Linked DNA regions of Puniceibacterium sp. IMCC21224. The protein of the gene in region 1 interacts with the protein of each later gene in a pairwise test. Links are inferred from orthologs where the notes say so. Each region holds a gene or a part of one and is shown on either strand. Other genes may lie near its edges. The genes, in order: ftsH and hflC.

Region 1 (3,303 bases):
GGGTGCCGAGGTTTTATCGGCCACCGCGACACGGCTGGCACGTGCGCGCCCGGCGTTGCGGGCCCGCGCCGCACAGGTTTGGACCGAGATTGGCACATCGGTCTGTGCTGGGAATACGCCGCTGGGGGATTTGCAGCTGGATCGCGATGGCTTGGCCAAGGTCGAGGCGGATACTCGCCTGCGCCTGTTGGCTGCGGCGCTTCAGTATATCTCGACCAACTCTTATCGTCCCAGAGTAGAGGCGCTTGAGGCTCTGTTGGACAAGGTTCAGTCGGGTGGTGCCGGAACCCTGCATGGCTGCGAAATCCGCGCGAACGGCGCGGCAATCCGGGTGACGCGCGAGCCTCGCGCCGTGGCCGCGCAGCGCGCTGTAGTGGGGGATGGCACGCTCTGGGACAGGCGCTGGAAGTTTTTTCACAATGATTTTATAGGATTGACTATCCGGTCCCTCGGCGAAGACGGCTGGGGCCAATGCCAAGAGCACAACAGCAATACCCCCGCGTTCCGCTATGCGCGTGCGTTGCCCTCGGTGTGGGATGGTGATCGACTGGTCGCCTGCGACGCGATGGCGGTCGGGCCGGGTCAGACCACAACGCTCTGGCCGATGGGGCGACAGAATGAAGGGTTTCACGCTTTCCTTCTTTCGCATTGAACCGGACGCCGTGATGTCTATGTTACACCGACACGATGTGTGCTATGAGACGCGCACTGGATTTTTAGGAGATTTTCCTTGGGCAATGTACGCAATATCGCGTTCTGGGTCGTACTGTTTGTGCTGGTTCTGGTGCTGTTCAATCTGTTCAGCGGCGGCAGCACCACCATGCAAAGTCGCGAGATCAGCTATACGGACTTTGTCCATGCGGTTGAGAACAAGACTGTAAGCTCGGTCACGCTGGATGGTGAGCAGGTGCGGTTCCGCAGCAGCGACGGCACCGATTATGTCACGATCAAGCCCGAGGATGCGTCGGTCACAACCATGCTGATCGAAAATGATGTGCCGGTTCGGGCCGAGGCACAGCAGCAATCGGGCTTTCAGTCCTTCCTGCTGAGCCTGCTGCCATTCCTGCTGTTGATAGGTGTCTGGATCTACTTCATGAACCGGATGCAGGGTGGCGGCAAAGGGGGTGCGATGGGATTCGGCAAATCCAAGGCCAAGATGCTGACGGAAAAGCATGGCCGCGTGACGTTTGATGACGTGGCGGGCATCGACGAGGCCAAGGAAGAACTGGAAGAGATCGTTGAATTTCTGCGGAACCCGCAGAAATTCAGCCGCTTGGGCGGCAAAATCCCCAAGGGTGCGCTGCTTGTGGGCCCTCCGGGCACAGGTAAGACGCTGTTGGCGCGCGCGATTGCGGGTGAGGCGGGTGTGCCGTTCTTCACCATTTCCGGGTCCGACTTTGTCGAGATGTTTGTTGGCGTTGGCGCCAGCCGTGTGCGCGACATGTTCGAGCAGGCCAAGAAAAACGCGCCCTGCATCGTGTTCATCGACGAAATCGACGCCGTAGGTCGCAACCGTGGCGCTGGCTATGGCGGTGGCAATGATGAACGCGAACAGACGCTGAACCAGTTGCTGGTCGAGATGGACGGTTTTGAGGCAAACGAGGGTGTGATCATCCTTGCCGCGACCAACCGCCGTGACGTGCTGGACCCGGCGCTGCTGCGTCCGGGCCGGTTCGACCGTCAGGTTACAGTACCGAATCCCGACATCAAGGGCCGCGAAAAGATCCTCAACGTGCATGCGCGCAAGACGCCGCTGGGCCCCGATGCCGATATGCGGATCATCGCGCGTGGCACGCCGGGTTTCTCGGGCGCGGATCTGGCGAACCTCGTGAACGAGGCGGCGCTTACGGCCGCGCGTCTCGGCCGCCGGTTCGTCACCATGGAGGATTTCGAACACGCCAAGGACAAGGTCATGATGGGCGCCGAGCGTCGCAGCATGGTTCTGACCGCCGAGCAAAAGGAAAAGACCGCCTATCACGAGGCAGGTCACGCCGTCGTGGGTCTGTCGCTGCCGCAGTGTGATCCGGTCTACAAGGCGACGATCATTCCGCGCGGTGGTGCGCTGGGCATGGTTGTGTCCCTGCCCGAGATCGACCGCCTGAACTGGCACCGGTCCGAATGTGAGGAAAAGCTGGCCATGACCATGGCGGGCAAGGCGGCCGAGATTATCAAATATGGCGAGGACAACGTGTCAAACGGCCCGGCTGGTGACATCCAGCAGGCCAGCGCGCTGGCGCGTGCCATGGTGCTGCGTTGGGGCATGTCCGACAAGATCGGCAATATCGACTATTCCGAAGCGCACGAAGGGTATAGCGGCAATACCGCTGGCCTCTCGGTTTCGGCCAACACCAAAGAGCTGATCGAGAGCGAGGTAAAGCGCTTTATCTCGGATGCGTATACCCGCGCGTTCCAGATCCTGACCGACAAACGGGATGAATGGGATCGTCTTGCGCAAGGTTTGCTGGAATACGAAACGCTGACCGGCGAAGAGATCAAACGCGTGATGCGCGGCGAGCCGCCTCAGGCGGGACCGGATGACAGCGGCAGCGCCGAAGAGGAAACGCCAAGCGTGACGGCGATCCCGAAAACCAAACCCAAAGCCAAACCCGCTGGCGATGGCGGACTGGAGCCTGAACCATCAGTATGAGCCAGGCCTCGGACCAGGATTGGAACCCCGGGACCTACGACAGGTTCCGGGGTTTGCGTTTGCGCCCCGCGCTGGACCTGCTGAGGGCCGTGGGGCCCTTGCCCGAGGGCGATATTATCGACCTCGGCTGTGGTACCGGCAGCGTGGGCCCGGCACTTGGACAGCTGCGGCGTCGACTGATCGGCGTTGATGCCAGCCCCGCGATGATGGAACACGCGGCGCGCACAGGGGTCTACGACGAACTTCTCCAAGAGGATCTGACGGTCTGGCAGGCGACGCGCCCCGCAGCGCTGATTTTTTCCAACGCGTCGCTGCATTGGGTACCTGATCACCAGACGCTGTTTCCGCGACTTGTGCAGATGCTGGCGCCTGGGGGCGTCCTTGCAATCCAACTGCCGCACCAGAACAACGCGCCGTCGCACCGTCTGTGGGTCAAGCTTGTGGACGAGCTTTTCCCCGGTCGGGTTGATCATTCGCACGGACCCAATGTGTTGCTGGCGGCAGAGTATCACCGGATGTTGTCGGCGATGGGGCAAGTGACGCTGTGGGATACCGAATATTATCAAGAGCTTGCCCCTGACGGTGAAGGGCACCCCGTGCGCCGGTTTGTTGAGGCCACGTTTGCCCGCCCGATCCTGAATGCACTGGAACCGGAT
Region 2 (3,267 bases), 150 kb from region 1 along the record:
GACGAACTGGTCAAAAAAGGCCAGGAACGCCTGCGCGTGCTCATGGGGGGACGCGGTAATGGTGGCGGCCTGAATGGCGGCTCATCCGGCGGTGGTGGTGACAATGGCCCGCGCCTGACGCGTGGCACCATTGGTCTGGCGGTTCTGGGCGCGTTTGCGGTCTGGGCGTTTTCCAGCTTTTACACAGTCAAACCCGAAGAGCAGTCGGTTGAACTGTTCCTGGGCAAGTATTCCTCGACGGGCAATCCGGGGCTGAACTTTGCACCATGGCCCTTTGTCACCTACGACGTGGTCAATGTTACCTCCGAGCGGACCGAGAATATCGGCGCGCGGCGCGGCAACAACGGCGACGGTCTGATGCTGACCACCGATGCCAACATTGTCGATATCGAGTTTCAGGTGGTTTGGAACATCAACGATCCGGCCAAGCTGTTGTTCAACATCCGTGACCCGCAACTGACCGTGGGTGCCGTATCGGAATCTGTCATGCGCGAGATCATTGCCGCCAGCAATCTGGCGCCGATTCTCAACCGGGACCGGGGTCTGATCGCCGATACCGCGATGCAGGACGTGCAGACCACGCTTGATGAATACGAAAGCGGCATCAGCATCGTTCGTGTGAACCTTGAAACCGCCGATCCGCCCCGCGAAGTCATCGATTCGTTCCGCGAAGTGCAGGCCGCTGAACAGGAACGCGACCGCTTGCAACGCCAGGCGGATGCCTATGCCAACCGCGTTCTGGCCGAGGCTCGTGGTGCCGCAGCACAGACTCGCGAGCAGGCCGAAGGTTATCGCGCCCGGGTCGTCAACGAAGCATTGGGTGAAGCGAGCCGCTTTACCTCGGTGCTCGAAGAATACAGCAAAGCCGAGGGTGTGACCCGCAAGCGTCTCTATATCGAGACGATGGAAAAGGTGCTGGGCAGCGTCAACAAGATGATCCTCGACAAATCGGTGACAGGTGCCGACGGGCAGGGGGGCGGCGTTGTGCCGTATCTGCCGCTGAACGAGTTGAACCGGTCGCAAACGTCGCAGGCGGGGAACTGAGCCATGAAAAAAATCAATTTCATTCTGCCGGTGCTCGTGCTTGTGGTGATCGCTGTCTGGTCGTCGGTCTTTGTGGTGGACGAGCGCGAAAAGGCGCTGGTGCTGCAATTTGGTCAGATCAAAGCGGTAAAGGAAGATCCGGGCCTCGCGTTTAAGGTGCCGTTCATTCAGGACGTGGTGAAATACGACGACCGTATTCTGTCGCTGGATACTGAAACCATCGAAGTGACGCCGTCGGATGACCGGCGTCTGGTGGTGGATGCCTTTGCGCGCTACCGCATTTCGGATGTGGTGCAGTTCCGGCAGGCGGTGGGTGTCGGTGGCATCCGCGCCGCCGAGGATCGTCTGTCCTCGGTTCTGAATGCGCAGATCCGCGAAGTTCTGGGGGCTGATCAGGTTACATCCGACACCATCCTGTCTGAGGATCGTCGCGGTCTGATGACGCGCATTCGCGATCAGGCACGGGTGTCTGCGCGCGGTCTGGGGCTGGATGTGGTCGATGTGCGGCTCAAGCAAACCAACCTGCCTGCGCAGAACCTCGAGGCGACTTTTGCCCGGATGCGTGCCGAACGTGAACGCGAAGCTGCGGACGAGATCGCACGCGGTAACGAGGCGGCGCAGCGTGTGCGCGCGTTGGCCGACCGTACCGTGACCGAGACCCTGTCTGAGGCCGAGCGTGAAGCGCAGGTCATCCGTGGTGAGGCCGATGCCCGCCGCAATGCGGTCTTTGCCGAAGCCTTTGGCGCGGATGAGGAATTCTTTGCCTTCTACCGCTCGCTTCAGGCCTATGAGAACGCGTTGTCGGGAGACAATTCGACAATGGTGATGACACCGGATTCCGAGTTCTTTGACTACTTCAAGTCTGAGCAGGGACCGTCCGGCAGCGTATCCGTCGCGGAATGAGCGCGGATTTACTATACGGGATCGGATTGGTCCTGGTGATCGAGGGGCTGGTGTACGCACTGGCCCCTTCGCTTGTCGAGCAACTGCTCGAAGCGCTGCGGATGATGCCGCATGATATGCGCCGCGTGATCGGTCTTGGCGCGCTGGCCTTTGGGCTGGTATTTGTCTGGGTTGCTAAGGTGCTGGGCTGATTGGATGGACCTTTGGGGGCCGCCGTCCGGCTGGGCCCTCTTCGCGAAATGTTAACGCTAGCAGGCCAGGAATAGCCGGGGTGCGCCGTGCCCCGGCGCATCCTGACGACACTGTCACGATCGGGTCACATACGCTTGATGACGTAAGGCTATCTTTGCGTGTTGCTCTGCTAGGGCTATGTTTCCTACAGTGAGGAGACGGGCACGACGCGCCAGACGCGGAAAGTGCCGGAAACAAGGAGTCCAACGTGAAACCACAAGTTATCGCCCTGACACGCGACACCGCCAGACCGCTGCGGCTGTTCTGGATGGCAACGTTGTCGATGTTGCTGATTCTATCGCAGGTGCTGATGGTCGCAGCGCAGGGCGCTCCCAAGAGCTTTGCCGAACTGGCGGACCGCATCAGTCCATCGGTGGTGAACATCACCACCTCGACCACGGTCGAAGGGCGGACAGGCCCGCAAGGCATCGTTCCCGAGGGGTCTCCGTTCGAGGATTTCTTTCGCGAATTTCGTGACCGCAATGGCGAAGGCGACCGGCCGCGTCGGTCCTCGGCGCTGGGCTCTGGCTTTGTGATTTCCGAAGATGGCTATGTGGTGACAAACAATCATGTGATCGAGGGCGCGGATGAGATCCAGATCGAATTCTTTGAGGGGTTCGAACTGCCCGCGACGCTGGTTGGTACAGATCCAAACACCGATATCGCCCTGCTCAAGGTCGAGGCCGAGGTGCCGCTGAAATTCGTCAACTTCGGTGACAGCGATGTGGCACGGGTCGGCGATTGGGTGATGGCGATGGGCAACCCGCTGGGGCAGGGGTTTTCGGTCAGTGCGGGTATCGTATCGGCGCGCAACCGCGCACTCAGCGGCACCTATGACGACTATATCCAGACCGATGCGGCGATCAATCGGGGCAATTCCGGTGGTCCGCTGTTCAATATGGATGGCGATGTGATCGGGGTGAATACCGCGATCCTGTCGCCGAATGGTGGCTCGATCGGGATTGGCTTTTCGATGGCGTCGAATGTGGTGACGCGGGTGGTGACACAGCTCAAGGACTTTGGCGAGACGCGGCGCGGCTGGCTGGGTGTCCGAATCCAGGACGTGACCGACGATGTGGCCGAGGCGAT

Evidence for each region.
Region 2: the proteins of ftsH (region 1) and hflC interact in binary tests that used the Escherichia coli proteins (3 or more experiments, as listed by UniProt). The link is inferred for Puniceibacterium sp. IMCC21224 from one-to-one orthologs.

What each region holds. Positions count from the first base shown.
Region 1 is NZ_LDPY01000001.1:3,158,330-3,161,632, reverse strand. Bases 205-3,188 are described here. They hold ftsH (ATP-dependent zinc metalloprotease FtsH), read left to right. Parts: upstream 205-730; coding sequence 731-2,647; downstream 2,648-3,188. Other genes in these bases: IMCC21224_RS14635 (methyltransferase domain-containing protein), read left to right, coding at 2,644-3,188; tilS (tRNA lysidine(34) synthetase TilS), read left to right, coding at 205-652. Also shown: more of tilS, read left to right, coding at 1-204; more of IMCC21224_RS14635, read left to right, coding at 3,189-3,303. UniProt on the Escherichia coli protein: Acts as a processive, ATP-dependent zinc metallopeptidase for both cytoplasmic and membrane proteins. Plays a role in the quality control of integral membrane proteins.
Region 2 is NZ_LDPY01000001.1:3,009,968-3,013,234, reverse strand. Bases 50-2,997 are described here. They hold hflC (protease modulator HflC), read left to right. Parts: upstream 50-1,047; coding sequence 1,048-1,947; downstream 1,948-2,997. Other genes in these bases: IMCC21224_RS13925 (DegQ family serine endoprotease), read left to right, coding at 2,387-2,997; IMCC21224_RS13930 (DUF2065 domain-containing protein), read left to right, coding at 1,944-2,138; hflK (FtsH protease activity modulator HflK), read left to right, coding at 50-1,044. Also shown: more of hflK, read left to right, coding at 1-49; more of IMCC21224_RS13925, read left to right, coding at 2,998-3,267.